Regions from separate parts of the Peribacillus muralis genome, predicted to be linked through region 3. Evidence: riboswitches for the same ligand, from Rfam matches in the RefSeq annotation. Region 3 holds a riboswitch; each other region holds the start of a gene.
The links. Region 3 has a riboswitch for cyclic di-GMP ahead of ABE28_RS02815 (methyl-accepting chemotaxis protein). Riboswitches for the same ligand answer to the same signal wherever they lie in the genome.
Positions count from the first base shown of each region.

Region 1: it holds a riboswitch for cyclic di-GMP, as region 3 does, so the genes downstream of both, ABE28_RS24865 (hypothetical protein) here and ABE28_RS02815 (methyl-accepting chemotaxis protein) in region 3, are expected to answer to the same signal.
Region 2: it holds a riboswitch for cyclic di-GMP, as region 3 does, so the genes downstream of both, ABE28_RS24740 (anti-repressor SinI family protein) here and ABE28_RS02815 (methyl-accepting chemotaxis protein) in region 3, are expected to answer to the same signal.

Region 1 covers NZ_CP017080.1:1,096,315-1,102,429, forward strand. The annotation lists gene ABE28_RS05225 (manganese-dependent inorganic pyrophosphatase) at 1-856, shown strand, start outside; gene ABE28_RS24860 (hypothetical protein) at 948-1,094, opposite strand; partial or broken gene ABE28_RS05230 (SulP family inorganic anion transporter) at 1,181-2,485, opposite strand; gene ABE28_RS24865 (hypothetical protein) at 2,889-3,113, opposite strand; cyclic di-GMP riboswitch class I at 3,196-3,286, opposite strand; gene ABE28_RS05245 (hypothetical protein) at 3,775-3,954, opposite strand; gene ABE28_RS05250 (MFS transporter) at 4,010-5,221, opposite strand; gene ABE28_RS05255 (CitMHS family transporter) at 5,434-6,115, shown strand, end outside.
Region 2 covers NZ_CP017080.1:4,600,234-4,606,348, reverse strand. The annotation lists gene ABE28_RS22415 (flagellar hook-associated protein 2) at 1-1,087, shown strand, start outside; gene fliS (flagellar export chaperone FliS) at 1,112-1,513, shown strand; gene ABE28_RS22405 (flagellar protein FliT) at 1,513-1,854, shown strand; gene hpf (ribosome hibernation-promoting factor, HPF/YfiA family) at 2,111-2,668, shown strand; gene ABE28_RS22395 (hypothetical protein) at 2,851-3,033, shown strand; cyclic di-GMP riboswitch class I at 3,283-3,368, shown strand; gene ABE28_RS24740 (anti-repressor SinI family protein) at 3,408-3,539, shown strand; gene ABE28_RS22390 (helix-turn-helix domain-containing protein) at 3,676-3,996, opposite strand; gene secA (preprotein translocase subunit SecA) at 4,404-6,115, shown strand, end outside.
Region 3 covers NZ_CP017080.1:593,304-599,418, forward strand. The annotation lists gene ABE28_RS02810 (M20 metallopeptidase family protein) at 1-62, shown strand, start outside; gene ABE28_RS02815 (methyl-accepting chemotaxis protein) at 186-1,724, opposite strand; cyclic di-GMP riboswitch class II at 1,782-1,863, opposite strand; gene ABE28_RS02820 (hypothetical protein) at 1,970-2,218, opposite strand; gene ABE28_RS02825 (transporter substrate-binding domain-containing protein) at 2,510-3,286, shown strand; gene ABE28_RS02830 (amino acid ABC transporter permease) at 3,345-3,989, shown strand; gene ABE28_RS02835 (amino acid ABC transporter ATP-binding protein) at 3,986-4,720, shown strand; gene ABE28_RS02840 (NEW3 domain-containing protein) at 5,515-6,115, opposite strand, start outside.

The DNA.
Region 1 (6,115 bases), 500 kb from region 3:
TCTGAAAAAACAGCTAGGAATCAATGCTGAACCAGTTCGTCTGGGTGAAGTGAATGGAGAAACCCAATATGCACTGGACCAATTCAGCTTCGAAGCTCCTCGTCTTGTCGAAAAAGTGGCAGGGGAGGCGGACGCCGTGATCCTTGTGGATCACAATGAACGCCAGCAAAGTGCTGAGGATATTGATCAAGTCCGCGTGCTGGAGGTTATCGATCATCACCGCATCGCTAACTTTGAAACAAGCGACCCTCTATATTACCGTGCAGAACCGGTTGGTTGTACGGCAACCATTTTAAATAAAATCTATAAAGAAAACGGAATAGAAGTCCCTAAAGCAATCGCAGGTCTGTTGCTGTCTGCCATCATTTCCGATTCTTTATTGTTCAAGTCCCCGACCTGTACTGAGCAGGACGTGGCAGCGGCAATGGAGCTGGCAGCTATTGCAGGAGTCAACGCTGAAACTTATGGATTGGAAATGCTGAAGGCAGGAGCTGACTTAAGCGACAAGACGATTGCCCAGCTAATCACTCTGGATGCAAAAGAATTCAGCATGGGAATGGCAAAAGTGGAGATAGCCCAGGTAAATGCAGTAGATCCGAATGAAGTCCTTGCCAAGCAAGCTGAGTTGGAATCGGCAATTGAAGCGGTCATTGGAGTGAAGGAACTGGATTTATTCCTTTTCGTCGTTACGGATATCTTGACAAATGATTCCGTAGCCCTGGCTCTTGGACGAGCAGCGAATGCCGTCGAAAAAGCTTATAACGTTTCTTTAAATAATAACATCGCCGTCCTGGAGGGCGTTGTCTCGCGCAAAAAACAAATCGTGCCGGTATTAACGGATATATTCAGTAAATAAGTAAGTGAAAAAAAGGGTGTTTTTTGCACCCTTTTCCCAAACGCAAAAAAAGACGCAAACATTACGGATGATAATGTTTGCGTCTTTTTGTTCAATTTAAGGCATCCTTCTCTTTTTCATAGGCGATGACAATCAGTTCTTTATTCGCTTCCTCGCCAAGTTTGCTTTCGAAGCTTTTCAATTCATCCAATAAATTTGGAGAAAGGTTGGCGGCCGTATAATCCTGCTCGGATGTCATGTTTTTCGCTCCCTTCCATATCGACATATTTCCTGTTAGTTATTCTGTCGGTTTGGAAGATTTCTATTCAGCGGAAATAACCTTCTTCAGGATATTTTACTTTTAGAAGTGGCAAGCTTATCAAGCAATAAGGAGCTTTCCAGATCGAGGCCCTGTACATGGACGGCTATGCCTTGATGATGGTATTTAAGGACAACCTTATCGACAGCTTCGACTGCAGATGTATCCCATATTTTTGAGCGGGAAAAATCAATGATGATCGTCTCTGCTTCATCATTAACATCGAATTTGGAAACAAAGTCTTGCACCGAAGCGAAAAAGATTTGTCCTCGGATTTCATAAATCATTTTCTTATTCGTAATGTCCGCCTTTTTTTCGACCGTCACCTTGGATATTTCGGCACAGAAGAAAATCATGCGTATAAAGGACGATGATGACAGTCACGATCATCACGGCTGCATCCGTCTTTGGAGCTATCTTGAGCCTCTTATCATGACAGCGACAAGCGCAGCCATGGGTATTTTTATAAGGATGTCATTCAATGCGACAATCAATACCATAAGGAAAGCGCCGGCCACAAATGTGGAAAGTCTGCCTCTGCCCCCTGACTTGATGTTGATTCCGGATTGTCCGATCATTGCGCATCCAGCCATTCCCCCAAAACATCCGGCAATGATATTGCCTAGGCCCTGTCCTTTTGCCTCCCGATTTTTATTGCTTGGTGTGTCAGTCAGCTCATCGACTATTTGGGCCGTCAATAAAGATTCAAGCAGCCCTACAAATGCAAGCGCTATTGAATAGGGCAATATGATAGCCAGCGTTTCAAAGGCCAAAGGGATGTCTGGGAGCATGAATATCGGGAGTGCTTCGGTCAATTGCCCCATATCCCCAACTGTACGGACCGTCGCCCCTGTTGAAATGGCGGCGATCGTTATCAAAATGATGGCAACGAGAGGGGAAGGGATGGCCTTCGTAATCCGTGGGAAAAGATAAATGATCGCTAATGAAACGGCGGTCATGACATACATGACCCAAGATTCACCCGCAAAATGGGTAAGCTGTGCTGTGAATATCAAGAGTGCTAATGAATTCACAAAACCAGTCATTATCGTTGCCGCAATTAAATAGTTAAGGCCGTGATCTTTAACAAGGTCGACCATGACAAGTGCCATTGCTCCTGTGGCAGCCGATATCATTCCTGGTCTTCCGCCGACAAAAGAGATGACGATGGCAATGCAGAATGAGGCGTATACACCAACCATTGGGTCAACACCAGCAATGATCGAAAACGCAATGGCCTCCGGAATCATTGCAAAGGCAACGACAATACCTGAAAGAACATCTCCGCGGACGTTGCCGAACCATTCCTGTCTGTATGCAGATATATTCAATGAAACGCTCCTTTTGCTTTATAAATGGTGTTTACTTTTTCGCGCACTAAATTATAGCATGAGTATATATTTCCAACTATTGGTTTATTAATCCGGGGCGAACGGAAGCCAGTGGCTCAAGAAGGTCATTATCAAAGGGCTGTCAGGGGCACCTCTAATGGAAAGTGCAAAAAAACGATGAACTTTAATGGAAGGAGTTTGGATGAATGACGCACTTTCATCAACCTTTGGTCTGTATTCAAGCAGGGTGGTGGATGAAAACGGGAGTTGCCATTATGGAAGGGAGTGAAAGGAAACATAATTAGAGGAAAGGCTCATGATTGGTTAAGGGTTGCAGAAACGGGTGAAGCTGATGAACGTAAGGGGGACCATTTTTGTTGGTTTTACCTATATGTTTCCCATCTTACCTAGGGTTAGGCGGGCGGGAGACGGAGTAATTCCCATGAATGATGCTGGATTTACATACGGGGCATGTCACTTCCTTATAATGCTTGAACGTGATCTTGCGAAGGTCGCTTCTGGTCAGGATGGCAAATACATGATATCTTGCGCCGCATGCACACGTATTTTTATCTTTAACGATGTGCCGCTCATTTGTATTAACTGAATAAATGGTTGGAAAAAACATATATAACCCCTCTTTTTTCTAATTTTAGGCAAATTAAAAAGAGACAAGAAATAAATAATTAAGCGATTTAATCAAGATAAATCTTGGCGGCCCGGCTGCCATGACAACCAAGTCGTTGTTTTAGGCCCGTGGCTTTGCGTCTTTTATTTTCATAAAATTTGCCCTTATATAATCTTAACATAAAATGACAAGCGATTATTAGATCATGAACAAATACTTTGATCTGTGACTATCTTATCGTTCCAATTTGAATTTATCTTTACATGGAGTGCAGGTTATTTCCGTCATAGGCTTGAAAATGACTTGTTTCAAATCTTTTTTCTCGAATATCCGTCGGTAATTATGAATGATGCCACATTCGCAATAACGTTGATTTTTGATGATGTGCACTTTTGAATAAAATGTGAAAGTCGGGTACATGATTAGCTCCTTGTGTATGGGTATAATATACTAGGTATATTATACTACTTGAACACAGTGCTAGGTAACTGATTTTTATAGTGAAGTTGAAATAAACGATAGGGGATATAGGATTTTTTAATTACATGGTTTCGCAGAAAATTCGCCACCCCACTATGCAGGAGAACGAAGCTGGAATGAAAGAAAGAACGAGCATCCAATTTGCGGGTAAAACTGCTAAACTCACGGGAAGCGCCCGGACTTAAAGAAAACTTCTCCACTTCTGCCCATGACTATCGTTTAAGGTTGCTTTAGATACTGTATTAGTCGTGATATGCCAAGAAAGACTGATATCTACCCTTTTATCGGAAGTATTGGAACCTAAAGAAGATGCTGCCTGCAATATACAGGCAGCATCTTCTTTAGGTTGACTAGCTGCCATCTAAAGTGTCCCTTATAGAGGGATACTTCAGATAACAGGATTCTAATAGTGAGTATTAATGGGAACGTGCCAATTCCGGATTGCGGTGCATCGCTAAATAAAGGACCAGTCCGGCGATGAGGAGCAAGGTGCTGGTCGTGATGAAAACAGCGGAGAATCCATAGAATCCAGCGACCATTCCGCCCATTGCTGGCCCGATGATATTGCCTAAAAAACGAAGACTTGTATTGTAGCCCAAGACTTCCCCCTGCATTGCGACGGGCGCTTCCTGACGAATATAGGCAATCCTTACTGGGATGATGCCGCCTATGGCCATGCCTAGTAAGAATCGGACAAAAACTAACTGCCAAAACTGATTGATGAAGGCTCCAGGCAAGTAAACGAGTGCTGTCAGGAAGAGAAGCAGTACAAGTATCTTCACATGTCCGTGCCGATCGCCAATTTTGCCCCAGTGACGCGCCATCAGTAGATTCCCCAGTCCTGCTGCGGAAAAGGCGATACCTGAATAAAACCCAAGATTGGAAGTGCCGTGCAGTTCCCCGACGTATAAGGAAAGTATGGGCTGGATGCTGAAGTGGGCAACTTGGACTAGTGTTGAAATGAGCATGATATTGACAAGGATGGGGTTGCGCAGGATATGAGAGAGAACTTCCCTGCTAGTGTAGCTTGATTTCGTTCCCGACTGCCGTTTCATTTGGTATTCCTTCGTTGCAATGACGAGGAGACCAGAAATGAAAATGGTGATCGAGGTGAATTTGAAAGCGGTAGAATAGCCGACTGTGTCGGCAAGGATGCCGCCAAGCAATGGTCCGAAAAGCGAACCGGTTATATTTCCCGTTTGCAGCGTTCCAAGAACGCGCCCAGCAATTTCTTTCGGTGTTTGGGTCGAAATGAAGGCCTGTGACATCGATATGAAGCCAGTGAATATCCCCGTGAACATCCTTAAGATGAATAGCTGCCAAACATTTTCAACGTATCCCATCAAGAAAATGGACAGCCCCATTCCGAAGGCACAAGCAATCAAGATTTTCTTTCTGCCATAGCGATCGCCAATTCGGCCCCAAACAGGAGAAAATAAAAATGCAGTCACAAAAGTGATTCCGAATGTCCATCCAGACCAATGCTGAATGTATTGTGTCGAATAATTTCCGAATGTACCGATGTATAAAGAGATGAATGGAAGGACCATCGTCATGCTTCCGCCAATGAAAAAGTTGGCGAACCACATGATGGTTAGGTTTCGTTTAGCTATTTGATGTTGTTTCATTTACAATCAACACTTCTTTCCTCCGAAAAATACTTCGGGTTCCTAAATAATAGTATACAGAATTTAACTAATTTATTAAATGATTTTGCTTTTTGTACATAAAAACAGGTTTTTTAATGTAAGTACAGATGATATAATTTGAAAATATTTATTTTTCAGAAAAATTAGATAAGTGTGTGGGGGAGTTTTTTCTAAAGGAAGGGGTTTTTAACTTGTTAACTGTTTTGGGATTTTGCATGATTTTGACGTTCCTTGTCCTTGTCATCACAAAGCGTCTGTCCGTAGTCGTCGCTTTTATCTTCACGGCAATCGCTTTTGGTGTGATTGGCGGCTTTGCCTCCGAGATGGGAGATATGATGTTGGCAGGGATATTGAAGGTGACACCAACAGCGGTGATGATCGTTTTTGCTATATTATATTTTGGTTTGATGATTGACGTTGGATTATTTGAGCCGATGATCGGTAAAATCTTGAGTTTTGTAAAAGGAGATCCGCTAAAGGTCGTTATGGCAACAGCCATCATTACGATATTGGTGGGGTTGGATGGAGACGGGTCCTCCACATTCATGATCACTGTGTCGGCGATGCTGCCGCTTTATATGAAACTAGGGATGAATAGACTCGTATTGGCCTGTGTCGTCGGCCTAGGAGCGGGTGTCATGAATATGATCCCTTGGGGTGGCCCCTTGGTCAGAGCGGCAGCCAGCCTCCAGGTTGAAGTGTCGGATTTATTCATACCGCTCATTCCAGTCATGATTTGCGGACTATTATGGACGCTTTTTTCAGCATATATCTTAGGTAAGAAGGAAAGGGAGAGGCTGGGAGTCCGTACGTTGGGGACGGACATGGCACAAGGAATGAGTGAGCATGCTGCATCCGTTGAAACCAGTAATG
Region 2 (6,115 bases), 910 kb from region 3:
GGGTGGATTCGATACGGAAGTCAAGGACGGAGTAACCTCGGTAAAGCCGTACACCCTTACGCTTAATGCCGATGATACGCTGGAGAGCGTCATCAATAAAATTAATGCCAACTCGGGAGTCACGCTGTTTTTTGATCAAAATTCGCAAAACTTTTCAATCACCGCTAAAAATACGGGGGATGTAAAGGATGGCCCTGAAATTAAACTTGGGGGCAGCGGGGATTTTTTTGCTGCGTTAAAACTGAGCAGCAACAATGAAGAAGCTGGCGGCACAAAAGGGGAAAATGCATCCATTACGTATAATGGCCTGGACATTTCCCGTCCTTCGAATACGTTCCAAATCAATGGAGCGGAAATAACGGTAAAGCAGAAAACGGCCGAGACCGTCACATTCTCTTCCAACGCTGATGTGGATGCGATTTTGGACACGGTGACGCAGTTCGTGAACAAATACAACGAAATCATAAAAAAAGTCCAGGATAAAACAGGTGAAGCGAAATATCGCTCTTTCACTCCGCTGACTGCCGAGCAAAAGAAGGAAATGACGGAGGATGAAGTGAAGCTATGGGAAGAGAAGGCGAAAAGTGGAACATTAAAAAGCGATTCGACCCTTAAAAGCCTCTTGACCACGATGAGATCCTCCCTATACACGGCTGTGGATGGGGTTACGGGAAAGAACAATCTCAGCAGTATTGGCATAACGACGACCAAGAATTACTTGGAGGGCGGCAAACTAACGATCGACGAGGACAAGCTTCGGGCGGCGATCAGTGAGGATCCGAATGCAATTTATAATATGTTCATGGCTGATGGAACGGGGAAAGCCGAAAAAGGGTTGGCACGCCGTTTGCGTGATGATATACAATCTTCCATGAAGGTCATCACCGAAAAAGCGGGGAAGGCTGGATATGTGAATAACAATTTTACCATTGGGAAAATGGTCAATGGGCTGGATACGAGGATTTCAGCGTTCGAAGCGAAGTTAACGAAGCTGGAATCTCGCTATTACAGTCAATTCACGGCCATGGAAAAGGCGATTCAAAAGGCGAACAGCCAAAGTTCATCGTTAGCATCTTATTTTAGTTAAGGCAAGCGGGAGAGGAAGATAAATATGGCGATTAATAATCCCTATCAATCGTATCAACAAAATTCGGTCAATACAGCGTCGCCAGGAGAGCTGACATTGATGCTTTACAATGGCTGCCTGAAGTTCATCATGCTTGGGCGGAAGGCCATAGAAGCAGGGAATATCGAAGCGAAAAACACGAACATCATCAAGGCGCAAAACATCATCCATGAATTGATGGTGACGCTGAACATGGATGTCGAGGTATCCAAGGAAATGATGAGTCTATATGACTTCATGAATCGACGCCTGATTGAGGCGAATATGAAAAATGATGTTGCTGCCTTGGACGAGGTGGAAGTACTTGTCAGCGACTTCCGTGATACGTGGAAGGAAGTCATTCAGATCAATCGGAAAAAACAATTCAGCCAAAGCGGGCAAGTGTAATGATACAAGCCTTTCACGACTTGACTGCCGAATTACTTGCCGTTCTGGAAGATATGACGAACGCAGAACGTGAGGACAAAATAAGAAAGATCACCGAGCTGATTGACCGAAGGGATGAAGTCCTCGCACAAATCAAGCCGCCTTTTACTGCTGTAGAGCAGCAGTTAGGCCGCAGGACCATGCTGCTTAATCAACAGGTCGACAGCCTGCTTATGCTTCAAAAACAGGAAATACAGCGGGACATCCAGGAAATAAACAAAAAGAAAAAGTCCTCCAATAAATATACGAACCCATATGAGAGTCTATCGATCGATGGCATGTTCTACGATAAAAGAAATTGATTACCCTGCCGTTTGGAGTCCAAACGGCTTTTTTGAGTTAAGATTTTATAAATTTTCTGTAAATAATCCGTGCTTAATTTTTTCTTTATCGCTAGCCATTTGTTATAATGAATGTAGGGAAGACATCAACCCTTTCAAAAACCTTCCGACAATTGTTTCATAATTTCGACATATTGCATGATATGTTTCTAAAGGAACCAGGAGGGGTATTGTAGAATCTAACTGTTATAGTCTTAATTTAAGGAGGACTCACTTTATGAATTACAACGTACGCGGTGAAAACATTGAGGTAACTCCAGCAATTCGAGAATACGTCGAAAAGAAAATTGGCAAGTTAGAACGATATTTTAACAATACACCAGATGCAAATGTGTTAGTTAATTTGAAAGTGAACAATAATACATCCAAGGTCGAAGTGACGATTCCTATGCAGAATTTGGTTCTTCGTGCTGAAGAGGAAAATGCGGATATGTATGCTGCCATTGACTTGATCAATGATAAGCTTGAACGCCAAATTCGTAAACATAAAACGAAGGTCAATCGTAAATTCAGAAACAACTTATCAACGACTCCTGAAGCATTTGCTTTCAATACGGACGTTGACGAAATGGTCGATGAATTCCAAGATGATGATGATGTTGAAGTGGTCCGCAATAAGCGCTTCGATTTGAAGCCAATGGACAGTGAAGAAGCGATTTTGCAAATGAATATGCTTGGTCATAGCTTCTTCGTTTACACGAATGCAGATACTAACACAACGAATGTCGTATACCGTCGTAAAGATGGGCGCTACGGCTTGATTGAACCTAGCTAAATTTGAAACTATGAATTAAAGCACAGCCCAGCCATTGGGTTGTGCTTTTTTGCATGTTGATAGATATTGATAGGGGCTATTCTTCATGGTAGTCCAGGCAATGATATGTTTTGTTTAAAGAACAAAATTCGTTCTTTAATGAGATAAATAGTTAATTATACCTATTTTAATGGATCTTGCTTTTGTACTATACTCAAATTGTGGTTCTTTATAAAGAACATAAAGTTATTTATAAAAAACAATTTGATCATGGTGCAGGGGGCTGGATATTTTGTATCAAAAGAATTGCCATAAATGCCATCGGGCTTCTTTTAGCAGTGCAGAATATGGACAGTGGCTTTGCCCAACCTGCGGTGATGACCTGACTTTGCAAAAAGCCTTGGATCCGCTAGTGCTGGAGAGAGTCAATAGAAAAAGTCCACTGAATAGGAAGAGCAATATTTTTTATTTCATAAACAGGAGAAGTTGAAGGAGATCTTGAATTTTCTCAATATTGTAATATTTTGTCGGATAAAATTTTTTACATTTTGCTCATTTAGCGACATAATATTACATTATATGGTGCAAGTATCCGGTATAATAGGTTTAACAAGCAATGTATTTGGTAATTAGTACCACGACAAAGGCAAACTTATTGAAAGATAGGGGCGCAAAGGCACAGGTCTAAGGTCCGCTCGACTAAGATGGCTGGTCTGCCTGAAATACAAAGGTATTTTAGGAGGTAGAAGAGGTGGCTAAAATGGAAATGGATCAAGAATGGGTGGATTTAATATCAGAAGCACGAAGCTTGGGTTTTAAAAAAGAGGAGATAAGTGCTTTTTTTGAACGGAAATGCCTTGAGCTTCAGTTAGAGGAGAGGAATGGAAGCTAATTGCCTTAAACCCCCTATAAACAGCGGTGTGTACAAAGCTGTTTATAGGGCTAATTATTCCCATTAGATTTCAGCAAGTCTAGCTTTTTTCATACTGTTTACTTCAGGATTATGTAGGTAGACCAATGAACTTCTACTATTCTTTATCTTTTCTCCATTTATTAAACTCGATGAATTCCCTGAATTGTTGCTTCGAAACACCTGATTTCATGGCTTCCTCAACGATTTTCATCCAATCATTATCCAAGGCTTCCTTATTTGGTGCATCGTAAAGGAGGGCATCAACAGGAATGTTAAGTACGGCGGAGATCTTTTCGAGAAATTGAATAGAAGGATTCGTTTGTAAGTTACGCTCTAACGAACTTAAGTAAGACTTCGCCACCCCGGCTTTATCGGCTAGTTCAGTCATTGACATCTTTTTTTCTTCACGCAGTTTTTTTACACGTTCACCAATCATAATACCACCTCGAAACATGTTCTATTTATCTTCTACTTGTTAGTAGCCCACCTTTTAAAAATTCAAACATGAAACCTGGTTGCATTTCCTTGGCAGCTATCACTAGGGCCTGGTCAGCATCTAGTGGTGGAAGGTTATGTATCATTCACATTTGCACTTGGGATAGTGGGGAGTTCCATTTAATGATTTATACTTCCTTTTATTTTAACAGTTTTACTCATCATTAATCCATTGTTTTTCGCAAGAATTGAATTCAGGTATAAAGGCATGCAGTCATATGAAGTTGTACCTCTAGGATAGAAGTGGTAAAATTAAGCGTGGATTGGGAATAATAGAAGTTACATTTCTTCTTACTTATATGAATTTGTCAATGAACGATCATTACCATAATAGAGGAGCGTTATTGAATGCTTAATATATTAAATAAAGTTTTTGATCCGAATAAGCGAGAAATTAAACGCCTGGAAAAAATTGCCGACCAAGTGGAAGCCTTGGCCGATGGGACGGCTGCCTTATCGGATGAACAGCTGCGTGCCAAAACGGAGGAGTTTAAAGGGCGCTACCAAAACGGGGAAACCGTCGATGACCTGCTCGTAGAGGCTTTTGCGGTAGCACGAGAAGGGGCGAAGCGTGCTCTTGGCCTATATCCTTACCGCGTTCAGATCATGGGCGGGGCATCTCTTCATGATGGGAATATCTCAGAGATGAAAACTGGGGAAGGTAAAACCTTAACATCCACCATGCCGGTTTATTTAAACGCGCTTACTGGTAAAGGTGTACATGTCGTTACAGTCAATGAATACTTGGCACACCGTGATGCTTCCGAGATGGGGGTGTTGTTTGAATTCCTTGGTTTGACAGTCGGCTTGAACTTGAACAGCCATTCAAAGGAAGAAAAACAAGAGGCGTATAATGCCGATGTTACGTATAGTACGAATAATGAATTAGGTTTTGATTACCTGCGTGACAATATGGTGTTATATAAAGAACAAATGGTTCAACGGCCCTTGCATTTTGCGGTCATTGATGAAGTCGATTCCATCTTGATTGATGAAGCGAGAACGCCGTTGATCATATCGGGTTCCGCACAAAAATCGGCCCAGCTTTATATCCAGGCCAATGCGTTTGTCAGAACGCTGCAAAAGGAAAAGGATTATACGTATGATGAAAAGACAAAGGGCGTACAGCTGACAGAAGAAGGCATGAACCGAGCCGAAAAAGCGTTCAATATCGATAATTTATTTGATATTAGCCACGTTACTTTGAATCATCATATCAACCAGGCATTGAAGGCGCATGTTTCCATGCATTTGGATGTGGATTATGTCGTTCAGGAAGGCGAGATCGTCATCGTCGATCAATTCACTGGCCGTTTGATGAAAGGGCGTCGTTACAGTGAAGGCCTCCACCAGGCGATCGAAGCGAAAGAGGGGCTTGAAATTCAAAATGAAAGCATGACTCTTGCGACGATCACGTTCCAGAATTATTTCCGGATGTACGAAAAACTTTCCGGTATGACTGGTACTGCCAAAACGGAGGAAGAGGAATTCCGCAATATCTATAATATGAATGTCATCGCCATCCCGACAAACAGGAATATCATAAGGGATGACCGTGCCGATCTTATTTACGCCTCCACCGATGGAAAATTCCGGGCAGTTGTCGAGGACATCGCCGAAAGGCATGCCATGGGGCAGCCTGTGCTTGTCGGAACGGTTGCAATTGAAACGTCTGAAGTCATTTCAGCCTATTTATCTAAAAAGGGAATCCCTCACGACGTCTTGAACGCGAAGAATCATGAACGTGAAGCGGAAATCATTGCCAATGCAGGTAATCAAGGTTCCGTTACAATCGCCACGAACATGGCTGGCCGTGGTACGGATATCAAGCTTGGAGAAGGTGTCAAGGAGCTCGGCGGCCTTGCTGTCATCGGTACTGAGCGTCATGAAAGCAGGCGCATCGATAACCAGCTGCGCGGTCGTTCGGGCCGTCAGGGAGATCCTGGGGTCACACAATTCTACTTATCGATGGAAGATGAATTGATGCGCCGTTTCGGCTCCGATAATATGAAGAATATGATGACACGCCTCGGTATGGATGATTCCCAGCCAATTCAAAG
Region 3 (6,115 bases):
ACGAGGATGTCTTCGCCGATGCGATTGAACTTTTTACAGCGATCGTTACAGAATATCGATAATAAGTTGAATGACTCCGGCTAGGCTGCGGAGTCATGTTTTTATATTCATTGAAATGCATGAACGGCATAGTGGAGCTGGACAATAACGAAACCCCGCATTCATGGAAATACGGGGTTTATCGTTTAAGCTGGCGCTTGTTGATTTAGATGGCCAACCAAATCCATGACTTGTTTTGCCTGATCTTCAAGATGGAGGGATTGCTTCAGCAAAGAGTCCATCAAGAATGCCTGTTCACTTGTAGAAGAGGCGATTTGCTGATTAGCTGAACGAGATTCCTGTGAATCATGCAGTAAGGACTCAAATATTTCATGAACGGACCTGTTCGTCTCCGTCAATTGAAATATGCTTGATTCGTAGAGGCGCAATAGCTGGTTCACACCTTCGTTGGACGAATAAATCGATCCGAATACCAGCTGCGATTCATTTGCGATCTTCGCTCCCTTTTCCAAATCCATGATCGAATCTCCCACTTGCTTCTGTATCAATTCCGTTTCGTCTTGGATTTTACTGACCACACGGACAATCTCTTGAGCAGAAGAATCTGACTGTTTAGCGAGGTTCCTGACTTCTTCTGCAACAACAGCAAATCCCTTTCCAGCTTCTCCCGCACGAGCTGCCTCTATGGAAGCATTAAGGGCTAAAAGGTTAGTTTGATCTGAAATACGGTTAATCATGATGGTAAATTGCTCAATATCTTTTATTCGCTGTTTGAAGCCATGAATCGTATTCGCCAAACCGGTAACATGCTCATTGACTGCTTCGAATTGAATATGAAGTTTCTTCATCAGCTGCTGACCTGCATCCACATGAACGCTGGTGGAAACCGAGTTCTCTGAAACCTCATTCGTGCGCTTGCCAAGGTCGAGGACCTGTTCTTCCATGCTCTTCAGCCTGATCATATTGGATTCCGTCAGGTCCTGATTGCGTTCCGTTTTTAGGGCCATGTTTTGGATATTGGCATTAATTTGGGCTGAGGCGCTATTGGTTTCCTGACTCGTTCCTTTAATCTCAGATGAGACGTGCAGCATATCTTGAGACATTAAATCCAATGCGGTCAACAGCTCCGTTGTTTTTTTCTCGATTTTGCTGTTCTGCTCCGATAAGTTTTTTTTCATTGATTCTTTGTGCAATAGCAGAACAATCGTTGCTCCGCTAGTCAAAATTAGGAAGAAAGCGTGTACCAGGAGAAGCGAAAACGCATAATTAGATGTTCCGCAAAGCAGCTCTGGAAATAAGAAGTAGCCTGCCAGATGCTGTATGGCAAAAATCATCGTGCTCAAAAGGACAAGCTGAATGGAATCAAAGAATGCGATTAAAGCAATGACCATAAAAATTGAAAAATGGTATTCAACCAACCCATTCCCTCCAGCTATCATGGATATGGATGAAAACGTGAGGCATAACGTGATAAACCAAGGCAGCAACGGATGATTTCTATTTTTCTTATAGAATAGGCTTGCCAAAATGAAGAATATGATTGGAAGTAGAAACAATATGAAAAGAGAAAATGATAGGTGAGAAGGAAGCTGCGCAATTTCCCTCATAATTAGATAGTCTTCTAAAAAACCCGTGTACCTGTGCAAGAAATGAATGAAGATTCCCATCAAAACCGTACCTGCACTAAACAATAACATTAAATAATTCCCTTTGAATTTATTCATGGTCATACTCCTCAATCAGTTAATAATCCAGATAAAAAAAGCTAACTAAACATTATGTTTAATTAGCCGGTTGCGCTACTGACTCCAAACTATCCAAGCGCCCATATACGGATAGTTCTTCAAAGTCTCAGGATTCATATAACATCTATATCGGTTTGGATCTTGAAATCTTGATGAATTATGATTTGGTAGCATAAAAAATTTCAGGGAGGGAGTGTAATGATTATGTGAGGCGGCGATCCTGATCATTTCTTTTTATTTAGTTTTTCATTCCCATGTTTGAAGTTACCCGTAATTTTGGCGAGAAGTAATTGTACCTCCAATATATTGTTTTCAACGTCTTTAATTTTTTTTAACAGCCGTTCTGCTTCTTTATCCTTTACGACCTTGATTTGTTTATTATGGAAATAAATGATTATGGTTGCTTTTTTTGTGACGATATAAGTGAAGGGTTCTTCCATTAATTTATTCCGTTTATCTAGTTCCCCCATCATAATCTCTCCTTTTTTTTAAAGTGTTCTCCATTTTGATAGTAAAGTTGTTATTTGAATAAAAGCAAATCCCGGGAAACGGTATTGTCAATTTGATAAAAAAATCCCATAGACATAACCTCTCGTTTTTAAATTTTCAATAGTATTAGAGGTTTTAGAAAAAAATCCCATAAATATTATTTAGAGAAAATAATATTTATTCTAAAAATTCATATTATATTACTTTATACTTATGCTATATTATAGGGAGAATAATAAATTATCACGCATAATCAAAGAATTGGAGTGATTTCAATGAAGAAGCTTGGTTTACTTAGTCTGCTTTTGATTTTGACTATCTTTATCTCTGCATGTGGGAGCAATGATGGAAAAAATGCAGGTGAGGAAAAGAAAAATGAAAAAGTATATAAAGTTGGCGTGGATACGACATATCCACCGTTTGAATTCAAAGAAGGAAACGAATATAAAGGCATAGATATTGATTTAATCAATGCAGTAGCGAAAGACCAGAATTTTAAAATCAAATTAACTCCGATGGATTTCGGCGGAATCATTCCGGCGATGCAAGCCAATCAGCTTGATGTGGCCATTGCAGGAATGAGCATTACCGAGGATAGAAAAAAGGTTGTTGATTTCTCAACGCCATATTTCGATGCAGGCTTGACTGTCGTCGTGACGAAAGATAATAAGACGACCAAATCAGTTGCTGACCTTAAAGGGAAGACAGTAGCAGTAAAAAAAGGGACAACCGGTGCTAAATATGCTCAGGATAATGCTAGTGAATTAAAGATTAAAGTGGTTCAGTTCAATGACTCACCAGCGATGTTCCAAGAAGTGTCGAATGGTAACGCCGATGCACTTATAGAAGATTATCCCGTTATCTCCTATGCCATTGCCCAAAAAGACCTTGGCTTGAAAACCGTAGGTGACCGCTTGAATGGCGATCAGTATGGAATTGCTGTATTGAAAGGTGAAAATCAGGATCTTTTGAAGAAAATTAATGATGGTCTTGCCAATCTGAAAAAAGATGGCAAGTATGATGAAATCATAAAAACGTATCTTGGAGAATAGGTTAAAGGCTCAATAAGCGCGCCTAAGGCGCGCTTTCTTTTTCGGAGGGGTGAAAGTAATGGATATTATTGTTGCGGCGTTGCCTATGTTAGTAAAAGGACTTCAGGTGACGCTTTACATCTTTGTGATTGCCATTATCCTAGGTTTTTTGATTGGTTTAGTAGTGGCCTTGCTACGACTTGCCCCTATCAAGATCTTGAACTGGATTGCAAAGGTTTATGTGGATGCGATACGAGGGACACCGTTCATCGTGCAGTTGTTTTTTATTTATTTCGGAGTGAACTCGCTAAATATCATTTCATTGAACAGTACGACAGCTGGAATCATCACGGTTGCGATCAACGCCGGAGCATATTTTGCTGAAATAATAAGAGCCGGGATACAATCGATCGATAAAGGCCAAACGGAAGCGGCAAGATCAATCGGGTTCACTGGGACTCAAGCGATGCGCTATGTCGTGCTGCCACAGGCCTTTAGAAGGATGCTTCCTACAATTACGAACCAATCGATCATTAGCTTGAAAGATACATCTCTCTTATCCGTCATCGGGATTGCCGATTTGACGCAGCAAGGTCAAATTCAAGCCTCGGCAACGTTTGAGGCATTCAAGATTTGGCTGGTTGTCGGTGTGATTTACTTTATCATCATTTATTTGATAACCCTGATTGCCAATTTCATTGAAAGGAGGGTTCAAGTGCGATGAGCATCATTACTGTAAAAAACCTGAGAAAATCATTTGGAGCTGTCGAGGTGTTAAAGGATATTAATGCAGTAGTACAGGAAAAGGAAGTAATTTGTGTAATAGGCCCTTCTGGATCTGGAAAAAGTACATTTCTGCGATGCCTGAACCTTCTTGAAGAGGTAACGGGCGGGGAAGTGGTCGTTAACGGACACAACATAACCGACCCTAAAAGAAAAATCAATATAAACAAAGTGCGGCAAGAGGTAGGAATGGTTTTTCAACATTTCAATCTATTTCCTCACAAGACGGTATTGGAAAACATAACATTGGGCCCGATCAAAATTCGCGCCACCGATAAGGCCGAAGCGGCGAGATTGGCACTTGAGTTATTGGATAAGGTGGGTTTGAGGGAGAAGGCGAGCAGCTATCCAGGAGAACTTTCCGGAGGGCAAAAGCAGCGGGTTGCCATCGCTAGGGCACTGGCAATGAATCCGAAAATCATGCTATTCGACGAGCCGACTTCTGCGCTTGATCCTGAAATGGTCGGAGATGTCTTAGAGGTAATGAAGCAACTGGCTAAAGAAGGCATGACAATGGTCGTCGTCACGCATGAAATGGGCTTTGCCCGCGAAGTCGGTGACCGAGTCATTTTCATGGATGGAGGGTACATCGTTGAAGAAAACGAGCCGAATGCATTATTCGGCAACCCACAGCATGAGAGAACCAAATCCTTCTTGAGTAAGGTGCTATAACAAAAATCATGAGATTGCCGTTCAAATAAGTAAGCCATGGCAGAAGTTGTGCATAAAGTGTGGATAAAGGAATGTGGACATGAGGGACAACCCGATCGCCCATCCCTTTGCCTTCACTTTGTGCATAACTTTTTTTTATAGGGAAAAGAAGCCTGTTGCAGGTATATGCAAATGTCAGATCATTGATATTGAAGGTATCTATAGTTGGTGGTGGTGCACTTAATTCAAGAGTACACAAGAAATTGACGAGAAACGACCCCGATTACGTGTGAAAGGCGTAATTTTTATGAACACCCGCAGCAAATTCAATTCACAGCCCCTCCGAACTCTCGAGTTACTCAATTTGAGTGATATCGAGAATTGAACTCCTGTTGCCCCTCGTACTTCGAACGTTTCATTGCACCCCCTTATGCAGAGGCTGTTTGCCCAGCGCTTTTGCTCCTTTTGGGTCTCACTTGGACAAAATCCTCAAGAATGAGTCCCGTATGTTCGATTCAATCCATTTAAAACCGTTTGTGCCTTCGTGGGTGAGTGGAACGCAATGATTTTTGTTCGTATTCGTACGATCTGATATTCATCTCTTAAGGACTCTGGTTGAGTGATTGAGATAGTCGGAATATTTAAAAGCTGTTGTCGCCGATTGAGCTTGCAATACAGCTAGCTTCTGTAAAGATGACTACGTTGCTACAGTTCCTTCAATTTCAAATGAAAAATCAAAAGGGTTTCGGCATGTTCTCATTCCGAAACCCTTTTGGGCTGCAATGCTGACCTAAGGACTGCATTGGTGTTTTGTTTTACTGTGTTCCATAACAAATCAGGTTCGTCATGATGCGGTATCCGCCTGGGACCTGACCTTGAATTTGGCGGTAGAGGACAAGGTTGGTGTAGAGGTAAGTGCCTTTACCGTAATTAGCCATCAGGATTCCCCCATCGAATGGTGCTTCGTTTGGATCGGCCATGGTAATGAATGTTTCAAAAGAGGCGTCCCACTTCATTGGGAAATATAATCCTCTTTCCTGCACCCAATTTTCCCAGTCATCCGCTGTTATTTTGTTTGGATAGTTGAAAAGGGGTGATTCTGGTTTTAGCACGTTAACCTTGGCTTTTTCATCCGTCACCCTCCATCGAATCGAAGGATTTCCGAGAGTTAGTGGATATGGAGCAGTAGTCATGGGGTCCCAGCCATCACCCGGTTTGTGGTATTGAACGACGAGATGGCCACCATTTTCCACATATTGAAGCAAGCGTGCATTATTGGCCCTTAAATCTTCCCTGGATAAATAGGCACGTATGCCTGTGACGATCGTATCGTATTGGCTCAAATCAGCTTCAGCCAAATCAACTGGAGTCAATTTTGTAATGACAAGCCCTGCATGGTTTAAATAATCTGCCACC